2 regions of the Pseudomonas sp. 1121_17 genome follow, and region 1 is predicted to be linked to the other one. Evidence: predicted binding sites of a transcription regulator. Region 1 holds the regulator's gene; the other holds the start of a gene.
What was found. The regulator FliA, encoded in region 1, starts transcription of late flagellar genes. The targets are predictions, from matches to a motif close to CTAAAGTTTNNNNNNNNNNNGCCGNTAA.

Region 1 (7,930 bases):
ACAGGCGTCAAAGTTTTGCTTGAAGAGGAATCGCGGTGGATCGCAGTCAGTTAATCAGCAACGCGCGCAGCAACCTGAGCGGACTCGGTCGGGGCAACCTGGGTGTGCCGTTGTTGCTGTTGGTGATGTTGGCAATGATGATGTTGCCGATCCCGCCGTTCCTGCTCGACGTGTTCTTCACCTTCAACATCGCCCTGTCGCTGGTGGTGCTGCTGGTCTGCGTCTATGCCCTGCGGCCGCTGGACTTCGCCGCGTTCCCGACCATTCTGCTGGTAGCGACGCTGTTGCGCCTGGCGCTCAACGTCGCCTCGACGCGGGTGGTGCTGCTGCACGGCCACGAGGGCCATGGCTCGGCGGGCAAGGTCATCCAGGCCTTTGGTGAGGTGGTGATCGGCGGCAACTACGTGGTCGGTGCCGTGGTGTTCGCCATCCTCATGATCATCAACTTCGTGGTGGTGACCAAGGGTGCCGGGCGTATCTCAGAAGTCAGCGCGCGCTTCACCCTCGATGCCATGCCCGGCAAACAGATGGCGATCGACGCCGACCTCAACGCCGGCCTGATCGATCAGGGCCAGGCCAAGGCGCGCCGCGCCGAAGTCGCCCAGGAAGCCGAGTTCTACGGCTCTATGGACGGTGCCAGCAAGTTCGTTCGCGGTGACGCCATTGCCGGCCTGCTGATCCTGTTCATCAACCTCATCGGCGGCGTGCTGATCGGTATCCTCTCGCACGGCATGTCGGGCGGGGAGGCCGGTAAGGTCTACGCGTTGCTGACCATTGGTGACGGTTTGGTGGCGCAGTTGCCATCCTTGCTGTTGTCCACCGCCGCCGCAATCATGGTGACGCGCGCCTCGGGCTCCGAGGACATGGGCAAGCTGATCAACCGGCAGATGTTCGACTCGCCAAAAGCCTTGGCCGTGTCGGCCGGCATCATGATCGTCATGGGCCTGGTGCCGGGGATGCCGCATGTGGCCTTCCTCAGTCTCGGTGTAATGGCCGCCGGTGGTGCCTATCTGGTCTGGCGCAAACAGCAGGTCAAGGCGGTCAAGGCGCTGGAAGAAGTGCAGCGCCAGCAGGATCTGCTGCCGTCGCCACAGCGCGCAATGGACACCAAGGAGCTGGGCTGGGACGACGTCACTCCGATTGACATGATCGGCCTGGAAGTAGGCTACCGGCTGATCCCGCTGGTCGACCGCAACCAGGGCGGCCAGTTGCTGGCGCGGATCAAGGGCGTGCGCAAGAAGCTCTCGCAGGATCTGGGCTTCCTCATGCCGACCGTTCACATCCGCGACAACCTCGATCTGCAGCCAAGTGCCTATCGCCTGACCCTGATGGGGGTAATCCTCGCGGAAGCCGAGATCTACCCGGACCGCGAGCTTGCAATCAACCCAGGCCAGGTGTTCGGTACCCTCAATGGTATCGCCGCGCGTGACCCGGCGTTCGGCCTGGAGGCGGTTTGGATCGACATCGGCCAGCGCGCGCAGGCGCAGTCGCTGGGCTACACCGTGGTCGATGCCAGCACCGTAGTGGCGACCCACTTGAACCAGATTCTGCAAAAGCACTGCCACGAACTGATCGGCCACGAGGAAGTCCAACAACTGTTGCAGGTGTTGGCCAAGGCCTCGCCTAAGTTGGCTGAAGAATTGGTACCTGGTGTCATTTCCTTGTCGGGGCTGCTCAAGGTCCTGCAAGCTCTGCTCTCCGAGCAAGTGCCGGTGCGCGATATCCGCAGCATTGCCGAAGCTATCGCCAACAACGCTGGCAAGAGTCAAGATAATGCCGCGCTGGTCGCCGCAGTTCGCGTCGGATTGTGTCGCGCCATCGTGCAAAGCATTGTCGGCGTTGAGTCCGAGCTGCCTGTTATCACCTTGGAGCCAAGGTTGGAACAGATTTTGCTCAATAGTCTGCAAAGGGCCGGGCAAGGTCAGGAAGATGGTGTTCTTCTTGAGCCGAGCATGGCCGAAAAGCTACAGCGTTCGCTTATCGAAGCGGCCCAGCGTCAGGAGATGCAAGGTCAGCCAGCTATCCTTCTGGTAGCCGGGCCGATCCGGGCGATGCTGTCGCGCTTCGGCCGTCTGGCTGTACCGAATTTGCATGTTTTGGCGTATCAGGAAATACCTGACAACAAGCAAGTCACCATCGTTGCCACCGTGGGCCCGAACGGCTGAGGTAGTGGAGTATGCAAGTTAAGCGTTTTTTCGCCGCAGATATGCGTCAGGCCATGAAGCTGGTCCGCGATGAGCTTGGCTCCGATGCCGCTATCATCGGTAACCGGCGCATTGCCGGCGGCGTTGAGCTGACCGCTGCACTGGACTACAAGCTGTCGGCGCTGGCGCCGCGGGTGCCCAACCCTGAGCTTGAAGACGAGCTGCGCAAGACCCAGTCGCGCATCGCTACCGCCCAGGCCGAACTGAGCAGCCGCAGCGATGCCGATGACGGCAACCGTCAGTTGTTTGCCGGCCTCTCGCTGACCGCTTCCGAGCCATTGGTCGAGCCGCACGTCGAACAGCCCGCCGCCCCGGCTGCGCCGGCAGTGGCGCCGGTTGATCCGCGCCTGTTCGATGCCATGCGCTCGGAGCTGTCCGGCCTGCGTGAACTGCTCGAAGTACAGCTCGGCTCGCTTGCCTGGAGCCAGTTGCAGGGCAGCAAACCGCTGCAGGCCAACCTCTGGCGGCGCCTGCAGCGTGTTGGCCTGACCGGTGCGCTGGCCCGTGAACTGCTCGACCTGACCGGCGAAATCGACGAGCCGCGGCAAGCCTGGCGGATGATCCTCGCGCACCTGGCGCGAATGATCGATGTACCCGAGATCGAACCGATCGAGGAGGGCGGGGTAATTGCCATGGTTGGCCCGGCCGGCATGGGCAAGACCACCACCCTGGCCAAGCTGGCAGCGCGTTATGTGCTCAAGTACGGCGCGCAGAACCTGGCGCTGGTGAGCATGGACAGCTTCCGTATCGGCGCTCAGGAGCAACTCAAGACCCTGGGCCGCATCCTCAACGTGTCGGTGACCTACGTCGACCCGGGCGAGTCCCTCGCCCAGGCCCTGGAGCCGCTGCTGCGCAAGCGTGTGGTGCTGATCGATACCGCCGGCCTGCAGGCCAGTGATCCGGCCCTGCGCATGCAGCTGGAGACGCTCGCCGGGCGCGGTATCGCTTCGAAGAATTATCTGGTCCTGGCAACCACCAGCCAGAAACAGGTGCTGACCGCCGCTTATCACAGCTACAAGCGCTGTGGCCTGGCTGGCTGCATCCTGACCAAGCTTGATGAAACCGCTTGTCTCGGTGAAGTACTGAGCCTGGCGATCAGTCATGAACTGCCCGTGGCCTATCTTACCGACGGCCCGCGTATTCCTGACGACCTGCACCTGCCGCGCAAGCACCAACTGGTCAGCCGCGCCGTCAGCGTGCAAATGCAGGAAGACCCCAGCGAAGAGGCCATGGCCGATATGTTCGCTGATCTGTACCACAACTCCGGCAAACGCGTGGGTTGAGGATGAACACAATGCAAAGTACCTACAGCAAGGGCTTCAATCACAGCCCTCCATGTGGCCTCGGTTCAAGCGCGACAAGGTAAAGAACAAATATGGGTAGCATGCATCCCGTACAGGTTATCGCCGTGACCGGTGGCAAAGGTGGCGTCGGCAAGACCAACGTTTCAGTCAACCTGTCCCTGGCGTTGGCCGAACTCGGCCGCCGGGTCATGTTGCTGGACGCCGATCTGGGTCTGGCCAACGTCGACGTGCTGCTGGGGCTGACGCCCAAGCACACCCTGGCCGACGTCATCGAAGGCCGCTGCGAGTTGCGCGACGTGCTCTTGCAGGGGCCTGGTGGGGTACGCATCGTGCCGGCCGCCTCGGGCACCCAGAGCATGGTCCACCTGCAGCCGGCGCAACACGCCGGGCTGATCCAGGCCTTCAGCGAGATTGGCGACAACCTCGACGTGCTGGTCATCGACACCGCTGCCGGTATCGGCGATTCGGTAGTGAGCTTTGTCCGCGCCGCGCAGGAAGTGCTGCTGGTGGTGTGCGACGAGCCGACCTCGATCACCGACGCCTACGCGCTGATCAAACTGCTCAATCGCGACTATGGCATGAACCGTTTCCGCGTCCTTGCCAACATGGCCCAGAGCCCGCAGGAAGGGCGCAACCTGTTCGCCAAGTTGACCAAGGTCACAGACCGCTTCCTTGACGTCGCCCTACAATACGTCGGCGCCGTGCCGTACGACGAATGCGTGCGCAAGGCGGTGCAGAAGCAGCGTGCAGTCTACGAAGCCTTCCCTCGCTCCAAGTGTGCGCTGGCGTTCAAGGCCATCGCGCAGAAGGTCGATAGCTGGCCGCTGCCTGCCAACCCTCGTGGGCATCTGGAGTTCTTCGTCGAGCGCCTGGTGCAGCCCACCAGTGCGGGACCAGTGCTATGAGTGCAAGCGGTTTTCAGATGTACAGCAAGGCTTCCAAGGACGCCCAGTACGAGTTGGTCGAGCGTTACGCGCCGCTGGTCAAGCGCATCGCTTACCACCTGCTGGCGCGCTTGCCGGCCAACGTGCAGGTCGAGGATCTGATCCAGGCCGGCATGATCGGCCTGCTCGAAGTTTCCAACAAATACGATGCCAGCAAGGGTGCCAGCTTTGAAACCTACGCCGGTATCCGCATCCGTGGCGCCATGCTCGACGAGGTCCGCAAGGGTGACTGGGCGCCGCGTTCGGTGCACCGCAATACCCGTATGGTCAGCGACGCGATGCGCGCTGTTGAAGCAAGAACCGGTCGCGACGCTAAAGATCACGAGGTTGCTGCCGAACTCCAATTAGGTCTCGATGATTATTACGGGATTCTGAACGATACCCTGGGCAGCCGACTGTTCAGTTTCGACGACCTGTTGCAGGACGGCGAACATGAAGGTCTGCACGAGGATGGCGCCAGTGCGCAGGTCGAACCGTTGCGTGATCTGGAAGAAGAACGCTTCCAGTCGGCGTTGACCGATGCGATCGCCAACCTGCCGGAACGCGAGCGGTTGGTGCTGGCGCTGTACTACGACGAAGAACTCAACCTCAAAGAAATCGGTGAGGTGCTGGGGGTCAGCGAGTCGCGTGTCAGCCAGTTGCACAGCCAATGCGCGGCACGTCTGCGCAGCCGGCTGGGTGAATGGCGAGCGCGTTGAAACCGGGGTCGCTGCAGTCGTTTTGACGGTGTACCGAATTGATTGAATGCGCGCTCGGGGCCGAGCGCGTTTAAGACTGCTTGGAGGTCTAATTGAACAAAGACATGAAAATCCTCATCGTTGACGACTTTTCGACGATGCGGCGGATCATCAAGAACCTCTTGCGTGATCTGGGCTTCACCAATACCCAGGAAGCCGACGATGGCCTGACCGCCATGCCGATGCTCGAAAGCGGCCACTTTGACTTCCTCGTCACCGACTGGAACATGCCCGGCATGTCCGGCATCGACCTGCTGCGCAAAGTGCGTGCCGATGAACGTCTGAAGACGCTGCCGGTGCTGATGGTAACTGCCGAAGCCAAGCGTGATCAGATCATCGAAGCGGCCCAGGCCGGCGTCAATGGTTACGTGGTCAAGCCGTTCACCGCCCAGGTGCTCAAAGAGAAGATCGAAAAGATCTTCGAACGCGTGAATAGCTAAATCACGCCAGGGGGCGCCATGGACTCTAACAACAACTCTTTGGGTGAGTTTGAAAACACCCTGAAGAAGCACGCTCAGGAACTGGTCGAGAGCCTTGAGCGCGGCCGGTTCGGCGATGCGGTGCAGCTGATTCATCAGCTCAACCAGACACGCGACCGTGGCCTTTACCAGGAAGTCGGCAAACTGACCCGCGAGCTGCACAGTGCGATCGTCAGTTTCCAGATCGACCCGGCAATGCCGCAGGCCGAGGAAGTCTCGCAGATCACCGATGCCACCGAGCGTTTGTCCTACGTGGTCAAACTGACCGAGGGCGCCGCCAACCGCACCATGGACCTGGTCGAAGCGAGCACCCCGGTACTCAACGACCTCGCCGGTGAGGCCCAGGCGCTGAGCACTGACTGGCAGCGCTTCATGCGCCGTGAAGTAGCCGCGCCGGAGTTTCGCGATCTGGTCAAACGGGTCGACAGTTTCCTGACGCACAGTGCCGAGGGCAACCGCAAGGTGTCCGGGCACCTCAACGATATCTTGCTGGCTCAGGACTATCAGGACCTGACCGGCCAGGTGATCAAACGCGTCACCGCGTTGGTCACCGAAGTTGAAAGCAATCTGCTCAAGCTCGTGCTGATGGCCAGTCAGGTCGACCGCTTTGCTGGTATCGAACATGACCACGATCAGTTGCGCGCTGAAAAAGATCAAGAAAAACATCCGACTCGGGGTGAAGGTCCGCAGATTCATGCCGATAAGCGTGAAGACGTTGTGTCCGGTCAGGACGATGTCGACGATCTGCTGTCCAGCCTTGGTTTTTAGGGAGCACGTTTAATGAGCTTCGGCGCCGATGAAGAAATCCTTCAGGATTTCCTGGTAGAAGCCGGGGAAATTCTTGAGTTGTTGTCCGAGCAATTGGTCGAGCTGGAAAGCCGACCGGATGATGCCGACCTGCTCAATGCGATTTTCCGCGGTTTTCACACTGTAAAAGGGGGCGCCGGCTTCCTCCAGCTCAATGAGCTGGTGGAGTGCTGCCACATTGCCGAGAACGTCTTCGACATCCTGCGCAAAGGTGAGCGCAGGGTCGACGCCGAGCTGATGGACGTGGTTCTGGAAGCGCTGGATTCGGTCAACAGCATGTTCGGCCAGGTGCGCGAACGCACCGAGGTGACCCCGGCTTCCCGCGAGTTGCTGGCAGCGCTGTCGCGTCTGGCCGAGCCGGGTGCGGCGCCCGCGCCTGCTGCGGTGGTCGAGCCTGAGCCAGCGGTGGTCGAGGAAGACATCACCGACACCGAGTTCGAACAACTGCTCGACTCGCTCGATGCGGTCAAGGCCGAGGCCGAGGCTGCCGAACAGCCGCAGCACGGCGCGGCCAGCGCCGAGTCGGATGAAATCACCGACGCCGAATTCGAATCTCTGCTCGATCAACTGCACGGCAAGGGCCAGTTCTCGGTCGAGGCGGCCACGGTCGCTCCCGAGGCTGTCGCGCCAGCGCCGGCCGGTGACGAGATTACCGATGACGAATTCGAAGCATTGCTCGACCAGTTGCATGGCAAGGGTACCTTTGCTGCAGATGCGCTGCCGACTGCTGCGGTTGCCGCGGCAGCAGCCAGCCCCGCGCCGGCTGCCAGCGGCGACGAAATCAGCGAGCACGAGTTCGAAGCGCTGCTCGATGAGCTGCACGGCAAAGGTAAGTTCTCGACCGATGCCGCCGAAGCGGCTGCTGTGGCCGTTGCTCCGGTAGCAGCCAAGGCTGAGGTAAAAGCTGCGCCCAAGCCTGCTGCGCCAGCACCGGCAGCTGCCAAGCCTGCGCCAGCTGCACCCGCAGAGAAGCACGCCAGCGAAGCCGAGACGACTGTACGCGTCGATACCGCGCGGCTGGACGAGATCATGAATATGGTTGGCGAGCTGGTGCTGGTGCGTAACCGGCTGGTGCGCCTGGGCCTGAACAGCGGCGACGAAGCCATGTCCAAGGCTGTGTCCAACCTCGATGTGGTCACCGCAGACCTGCAGACTGCGGTAATGAAGACCCGCATGCAGCCGATCAAGAAAGTCTTCGGGCGGTTCCCGCGGCTGGTTCGCGACCTTGCCCGCCAGCTCAAGAAGGAAATCAACCTGGAGCTGGTCGGCGAAGAAACCGACCTCGACAAGAACCTCGTCGAGGCTCTGGCAGACCCGCTGGTCCACTTGGTGCGCAACGCGGTCGACCACGGCATCGAAATGCCCGACGAGCGCGACGCCTCAGGCAAGGCTCGCACCGGCAAGGTGGTGCTTTCGGCAGAACAGGAAGGCGACCATATCCTGCTGTCGATCTCG
Region 2 (7,930 bases), on a different contig from region 1:
CCCTGGCGGCTGACATCACCCACGAAATCTGCAAGGCCTACGACGTTGAGTCCGAAGGCGGCGTAGCCTTCCGTGGCGCCTTCCTGATCGACCTGAACGGCGTTGTCCGCTCGCAGATCATCAACGACCTGCCGCTGGGCCGTAACATGGACGAGCTGCTGCGTCTGGTTGACGCTCTGCAATTCCACGAAGAGCACGGCGAAGTCTGCCCTGCCAACTGGAAAAAAGGCGACAAGGGCATGAACGCTTCGCCAGAAGGCGTTGCTGCTTACCTGAGCGAGAATGCCGGCAAGCTGTAATCGCCACGCATAAAAAAACCGGCCCAAGTGGCCGGTTTTTTTGTGTCCGCCGCGCGCCCCACAGACACCGCACCCTGTGTAGGAGCGGGCTTGCCGGGGCGCCGGACCGGTCGGAAAGGGCTGCGTAGCGGCCCCAGGATGTGTACAGCGCCGCAAAACTGCCGGGCCCGCTACGCGGCCTTTCGCGACACAAGGCCGCTCCTAGAGACAGGATGCAAGGCCGCTTCTCTGGCTGCAATCAATCGCGCCAGCCGCCCAGATCCTTCCAGCGGTTGACGATGCCGCAGAACAGCTCGGCAGTCTTCTCGGTGTCATAACGCGCCGAATGCGCCTCACGGCCGTCGAAATCGATGTCGGCGCTCTGGCATGCTCGCGCCAGTACGGTCTGCCCGTAGGCGAGGCCGGCCAGGGTAGCAGTGTCGAAGCTGGAGAATGGGTGGAACGGATTGCGCTTGAGGTCATTGCGCGCAACCGCAGCATTGAGGAAGCCCAGGTCAAAGCTGCTGTTGTGGCCGACCAGGATCGCCCGCTTGCAGCCGTTGGACTTGAGCGACTTGCGAACGCTGCGGAAGATTTCGGTCAGCGCGCTCTCTTCACTCACTGCCATGCGCAGTGGGTGGTCAAGCTTGATCCCGGTGAATTCCAGTGCCGCCGCCTCGATGTTGGCGCCTTCAAACGGCTCGACGCGGAAGAAGTGCGTGTGTTCAGGGAACAGGAAACCCTTCTCGTCCATGCCGATGGTGACCGCAGCGATCTCCAGCAGGGCATCGGTAGCGCTGTTGAAGCCACCGGTCTCGACATCGATAACAACCGGCAGGTAACCGCGGAAGCGCTCGGCCATCGGGTGGCGTGGGCCACCGCTGGAAACTTCCTGGTCGTCTTCGTACAGATCTTCGCTCACGCGTTTTCCTCCAGCAGGCGCCAGCGCAGTTTTTCACCGGCGCGCAGCGGAATCACAAGGTTGTCGCCAAACGGCAGGCTGCTTGGCGCAGTCCATTCTTCACGGACCAGAGTAATCCGGTCAGTGTTTGCTGGCAGGCCATAGAACGCTGGGCCATGCAGGCTGGCAAAACCTTCCAGCTTGTCCAGCGCGTTGCGCTGTTCAAACGCTTCGGCGTACATCTCGATCGCCGCATACGCGGTGTAGCAACCGGCGCAGCCGCAAGCGGCTTCCTTGGCGTGCTGGGCGTGGGGCGCCGAGTCGGTGCCAAGGAAGAACTTGCGATTGCCGCTGGTAGCAGCGTCCAGCAGCGCCACCTGGTGGGTGTTGCGCTTGAGGATCGGCAGGCAATAGAAGTGCGGGCGAATACCGCCGACCAGCATGTGGTTGCGGTTGTACAGCAAGTGCTGAGCGGTAATGGTCGCACCGACATTGGCCGGTGCTTCACTGACAAACTGCGCGGCATCGGCCGTGGTGATGTGTTCGAACACCACCTTGAGCGTCGGGAAGCGGTCGACCAGACGGCGCATGTGCTCGTCGATAAAGCGTTTTTCGCGGTCGAATACGTCGACATCGGCATGCGTCACTTCACCGTGCACCAGCAGCGGCATGCCGGTTTCGGCAAGGGCTTCGATGGCCGGGAAGATCTTGTCGATGCTGGTCACGCCGGAATCGGAGTTGGTCGTGGCGCCAGCCGGGTACAGCTTGGCGGCGTAGACAAAACCACTGGCCTTGGCCGCGCGGATGTCATCGGCACTGGTACGGTCGGTAAGGTACAGCACCATCAGCGGCTCGAAGCGGCTGCCAACTGGGCGCGCGGCAAGGATCCGCTCGCGGTAGGCACCCGCTTCGGCGGCATCGCGCACCGGCGGAACCGTGTTGGGCATGACAATGGCGCGGGCGAAGGTACGCGCTACGTCGCCAACGGTGTGGGGCAGGACAGCACCATCGCGCAGATGGATATGCCAGTCATCGGGACGCAGGAGGGTCAGGCGGTCGGACATTGGGGATTCCAGGCGGGTCGAACTCAAGTGCGAATGCTACCGGAAAACCCTTGGTCGAGCACGGCTATCAAGTTTTCCGGCGCGCGACCGATAGCCTGCAGGTAAGCCGTCAGAATTTGTGGAGCCGCCCGTGCGCCAGCGTTACCTAGCCCTGTTCACCTTGTTTGCCAGCCTGCCGGCAGGCGCATTGACCTTCCAGACCCGGATGGAGAACATCGCCTGGACGGTCGAAGGCGATCAATTCGAATGCCGCCTGGTCCAGCCGATAGACGGCTTTGGCAGTGGCGAGTTCGTGCGTCGCGCAGGCGAGCAACCAACCTTCCGCCTGCGCTCGGACACCAACCTGCTCGGCGCCGGCTCTGCCACCTTGCTCGCCGCCGCTGCGCCATGGCAGCCGGGGCGCAGTGATGTCAGTCTCGGTGCCGTACGCCTGGCCCGCAGCGGGGTGTTGTTCACGTCCTCGCAAGGCCAGGCCAGTCGCTTGATCAACGGCCTGATGGATGGGCGTAGCACGGTCGTGCGCAACCATGCCGGCGAGGGTGGTCGAGCAATGGAAGTGCGAGTGCTGCCCGTCAGCTTCGCGAAGGCGTTCAACGACTATCAGCTGTGCGCGAGCAAGCTGTTGCCGATGAACTACGACCAGATTCGCCAGACGCAGGTCGCCTTCCCGCGTGGGGTCGAACTGGACAGCAATGGCCGGGCTCGGCTGGACGTGATTCTCGATTACCTGAAGGCCGATCCGACGGTCAATCACATCGAACTCAATGGTCATTCCGACAACGGCGGCAATCGTCTGGCCAATCGCGAGGATTCGCGGCGCCGGGCGCTGGCGGTTGCCGAGTATCTGGTCGCACATGGAGTGCCTGAAGCGCAGATCATCGTGCGCTTCCATGGCGAGCGCTACCCGCTGGCGAAGAACAACAGCGCGGCCAATCGGGCGCGTAACCGTCGCGTCAACATCGAGCTGGATCGCGTCACGCCAGTGGCCAAACCGGCGGAAAAAGCGGCCGAGCCTTCCCCAGCTGGCGCTCCTGTGGCCCCTGCGCCTGCGGCCAAGCAACTGTAAACAGCCAGATCCGCGACCGTTAGTCGCTGTATCGAAAGTTCTTGTCGCTTTGTCGTCAGAAGCTGTCGCCCCACTGTAAATTTGCCCGCGAGGCCGGTAGAATCGACGGCTTTCCGTAAACCCCGTGGAGTGATGGCATGGCGGACGTAAATAAGGTCGTACTGGCGTATTCCGGCGGCCTTGATACTTCGGTGATTCTCAAGTGGCTGCAGGACACCTACAACTGCGAAGTGGTGACCTTCACCGCTGACCTAGGCCAGGGCGAAGAGGTCGAACCGGCCCGCGCCAAGGCTCAGGCGATGGGCGTGAAAGAAATCTACATCGATGACCTGCGCGAAGAATTCGTGCGTGACTTCGTGTTCCCGATGTTCCGCGCCAACACCGTCTACGAAGGCGAGTACCTGCTGGGTACTTCCATCGCGCGTCCGCTGATCGCCAAACGTCTGATCGAGATCGCCAACGAAACTGGTGCTGACGCCATTTCCCACGGTGCGACCGGCAAGGGCAACGACCAGGTTCGTTTCGAGCTCGGCGCCTACGCGCTCAAGCCAGGCGTCAAGGTCATTGCACCATGGCGCGAGTGGGACCTGCTGTCCCGCGAGAAGCTGATGGATTACGCCGAGAAGCACGGCATCCCGATCGAGCGCCACGGCAAGAAGAAGTCGCCGTACTCGATGGACGCCAACCTGCTGCACATCTCCTATGAAGGCGGCGTGCTGGAAGACACCTGGACCGAGCACGAAGAAGACATGTGGAAGTGGAGCGTCTCCCCGGAGAACGCCCCTGACCAGGCGACCTATCTCGAGCTGACCTTCCGCAATGGCGACATCGTTGCCATCGACGGCGTCGACAAGTCGCCAGCTACCGTGCTGGCCGACCTCAACCGCATCGGCGGCGCCAACGGCATTGGCCGTCTGGACATCGTCGAGAACCGTTACGTCGGCATGAAGTCGCGTGGCTGCTACGAGACCCCTGGCGGCACCATCATGCTGCGCGCTCACCGCGCCATCGAGTCGATCACCCTCGACCGTGAAGTGGCTCACCTGAAAGACGAGCTGATGCCCAAGTACGCCAGCCTGATCTACACCGGCTACTGGTGGAGCCCGGAGCGGATCATGCTGCAGCAGATGATCGACGCTTCGCAGGTCAACGTGAACGGCGTAGTGCGCTTGAAGCTGTACAAAGGCAACGTCACCGTGGTCGGCCGCAAATCCGACGATTCGTTGTTCGATGCCAACATCGCTACCTTCGAGGAAGATGGCGGCGCATACAATCAGGCTGACGCGGCTGGCTTCATCAAGCTCAACGCACTGCGTATGAGGATCGCCGCAAACAAAGGTCGTTCGCTGCTGTGATCGACTGCCAGATGGCGTGATCAACCCCGGCCTAGCGCCGGGGTTTTTTTTGCCCGCCAGCGACCTCGAACAGCACTGACTGAGGGGTGTCGGCGAGCGCCTCGACGGCCAGATGGATCTGCTTGTGCGCGTGCAGGTTGTACAGCGTCCAGCTGCGCGGACTCGGCTCTGGGTCGGCCAGCGTGCGGTGGATATGCTGTTCTATCAGTTCACCAGCGTCCGGACCGGAAAACGCAATGGTCGCCGAGGCCTGCCCATGCATTCGCTCCGCTTCGATTGTTGGCTGCCGCTGCGCCGCTTCATGTGCAGCGGGCTGGTAGAGGGTCTGGTGATTGAAGTTCAAGGTCAGGAAGAACAGTACCGTGAGAAAAAATGGAAAGCCGACCAGAAACCATGTGTAGATCATCTGGCTGGCTTCGCTCAGGAACGGCAGCGAGGCCAACGCCGATGCCTCGACGATGCCTGCAAAGATCGCTATGAGCGTCAAAGGACTCAGACTTTTTTCATTTTTCATGTTTGCAGCCCCCGTCGATTTAGCTCTTGTTTACCCGTTGCAGCGTGCGCCGAAAAGGTAGCCGAGTTCCTCGCTTGGTTAGAGTGCCGCCGCGTCATCAGAGCATTGATGTTGAGTCCTGCCTTGTGGGCTGATTGATCCTGCATGCGTCAGCGATGATGCTGGCTTGAATAGCGCTCATGTCGCTCGGCTGCCGTCTGGTGAATAGGGGCAGGGGGCATGATTTCCTAAGATGCCTATTTGTAGGAAATTTCCTTGATTAACGTAGGTTCCATCTCTGCGTGTCCTACGGGCCCCGCCCCCCGCGCTATTTGCCGTTGCGCTCGGTTATGGTGGCGGCTGGATAAAAAAATAAATCAATGGATATCGCATGAATAAAGTGCTTATCGTGGATGATCACCCAGTCATTCGCCTTGCTGTGCGCATGCTGATGGAGCGGCATGGTTATGACGTTGTGGCAGAAACCGACAACGGCGTAGATGCGCTGCAGCTGACCCGGGACTACCTGCCAGATATCGTGGTCCTGGACATCGGTATACCCAAGCTCGATGGGCTTGAGGTGATTGGCCGCATCGGCCTCGCCAGCCCCAGCAGCAAGGTACTGGTGTTGACGTCGCAGGCGCCAGGGCATTTCTCCATGCGCTGCATGCAGGCCGGCGCTGCCGGCTATGTCTGCAAGCAGCAGGAACTGACCGAATTGCTCAGTGCAATCAAGGCGGTGCTCTCGGGCTACAGCTATTTCCCCAATCAAGCCCTGCACAAGGCTCGTAGCACCATCAGTCGTGGGACCGAGACCGAAATGGTCGAGCGCCTTTCTGCGCGTGAGATGATGGTGCTGCAGCAGTTGGCCAGGGGCAAGAGCAACAAGGATATCGCCGAAAGCATGTTCCTCAGCAACAAGACCGTCAGCACCTATAAAACCCGGCTGCTGCTCAAGCTCAATGCTCGCTCACTGGTCGATCTGATCGAGCTTGCCCAGCGTCATGGGCTGGCCTGAGCAGGCTTAGTGCCGACCTGTTAACAGATCGTGGTTTTACAGGTCGTAGTCGTAATCGGCGAGTTGCCGCTGCAGGCGTCGCTCCTCCAGCAAGTTGTCAATGGTGCGACGCTTGTCCAAGTTGGTCTTGGCAACTTCTACCCGCGGCTCCGGCTCGTCATCGGTGCTCAGTACCAGATCGTCATCTATCACCAGGTCTTCTTTGTCAGTGCTCATGAGTTACTCCAAGCCAAGGGCCATTGGCCGACCTTATAACGAAAATCTCTGGTCTGGTAAAAAAGATTTTTTCAATCAGGCAGGGGGTGTTCTGGCTATTGGCTCAATCGTCCGAGGTTTTTAGTCGGTATTCGCACAAATCCTCGATGCGGCAGCTGCCGCAGCGCGGCTTGCGCGCCTGGCATACGTAGCGACCATGGAGGATCAGCCAGTGATGAGCATCGAGCAGGTAATCCTTGGGAACGAAGCGCATCAGCTTTTTTTCCACTTCCAGCACGGTCTTGCCAGGGGCGATCCCGGTGCGGTTGCTGACGCGGAAAATATGCGTGTCGACGGCCATGGCGGGTTGCCTGAACGCCGTATTGAGCACCACGTTGGCGGTCTTGCGGCCCACGCCTGGCAGCGCCTCGAGTGCTTCGCGGTTGTCGGGGACCACGCTGCCATGCAGCTCAATCAGCAGCCTGCAGGTTTCGATGACGTTTTTCGCCTTGCTGTTGTACAGGCCGATGGTGCGGATGTAGGCGCTTAGCCCGTCGACGCCCAGGGCGTAGATCGCCTCGGGTGTATTGGCAACCGGATACAGGCGCGCCGTGGCCTTGTTGACGCCGACATCGGTGGCCTGGGCTGACAGGATCACCGCAATCAGCAATTCAAACGGTGTGGTGTAGGCGAGTTCGGTCTTGGGCTCTGGGTTGTCTTCGTGCAGCCGACGAAAGATCTCCAGGCGTTTGGCGGCATTCATGAAAGGCTAGGCTCTCGTTTGAGGCGGGGAGGCGATGGTCGCTGGCCACATTGGCCAAAACAACGCCCCGGCACTTGGCCGGGGCGTTGTTGCTCGGTTACTTGATGCGCTGGCCTGGCTTGGCGCCGCTGTCAGGGCTGAGCAGGTAGATCTCTTCGCCGCCAGGGCCGGCTGCCATGACCATGCCCTCGGAGATGCCGAAGCGCATCTTGCGGGGCTTGAGGTTGGCCACCATCATGGTCAGGCGGCCTTCCAGCAACGACGGGTCAGGGTAGGCCGACTTGATCCCGGAGAACACGTTGCGACGCTCATCGCCGATGTCCAGGGTCAGTTGCAGCAGCTTGTCGGCGCCCGGTACTGCTTCGGCTTTGACGATCAGGGCTACGCGCAGGTCGACGGCGGCGAAGGTGTCGAATTCGATTTCCGCAGCCAGCGGATCCTTGCTCAGCTCGCCATTGCCAGCAGGGGCGCTGGGAGCCTGGGAGGCGAGCAGGTCTTCCTTGCTGGCGGCGATCATGGCTTCGACCTTGGCCGGTTCGATGCGGCTCATCAATGGCTTGAACGCATTCAGCTGATGATTTTCCAGGCGTGACTGGTGATCGTCCCAGCGCAGCGGCGCGACGTTGAGGAAGGCCTCGGCGTCTGCTGCCAGCACTGGCAATACCGGTTTGAGGAAGATCACCAGCTGGCGGAACAGGTTGACGCCCTGGGCGCAGATGGCCTGCACTTCGTCCTGCTTGCCTTCCTGCTTGGCCAGCGACCACGGCGCCTTGTCGGCAATCCAGGCGTTGGCGCGG

Region 2: a site for FliA is predicted at 2,310-2,337, ahead of FW789_RS20115 (flagellar protein MotY). Genes of this name have one in related genera too.

The regions. Positions count from the first base shown of each region.
Region 1 covers NZ_VXCX01000004.1:238,581-246,510, reverse strand. The annotation lists gene flhA (flagellar biosynthesis protein FlhA) at 36-2,165, shown strand; gene flhF (flagellar biosynthesis protein FlhF) at 2,177-3,487, shown strand; gene fleN (flagellar synthesis regulator FleN) at 3,580-4,413, shown strand; gene fliA (RNA polymerase sigma factor FliA) at 4,410-5,150, shown strand; gene FW789_RS11245 (chemotaxis response regulator CheY) at 5,255-5,629, shown strand; gene FW789_RS11240 (protein phosphatase CheZ) at 5,648-6,436, shown strand; gene FW789_RS11235 (chemotaxis protein CheA) at 6,449-7,930, shown strand, end outside.
Region 2 covers NZ_VXCX01000012.1:107,897-115,826, forward strand. The annotation lists gene FW789_RS20100 (peroxiredoxin) at 1-299, shown strand, start outside; gene rnt (ribonuclease T) at 538-1,140, opposite strand; gene pyrC (dihydroorotase) at 1,197-2,243, opposite strand; gene FW789_RS20115 (flagellar protein MotY) at 2,374-3,309, shown strand; gene FW789_RS20120 (argininosuccinate synthase) at 3,447-4,664, shown strand; gene FW789_RS20125 (hypothetical protein) at 4,696-5,178, opposite strand; gene FW789_RS20130 (response regulator transcription factor) at 5,549-6,175, shown strand; gene FW789_RS20135 (PA3496 family putative envelope integrity protein) at 6,212-6,391, opposite strand; gene nth (endonuclease III) at 6,495-7,133, opposite strand; gene metG (methionine--tRNA ligase) at 7,231-7,930, opposite strand, start outside.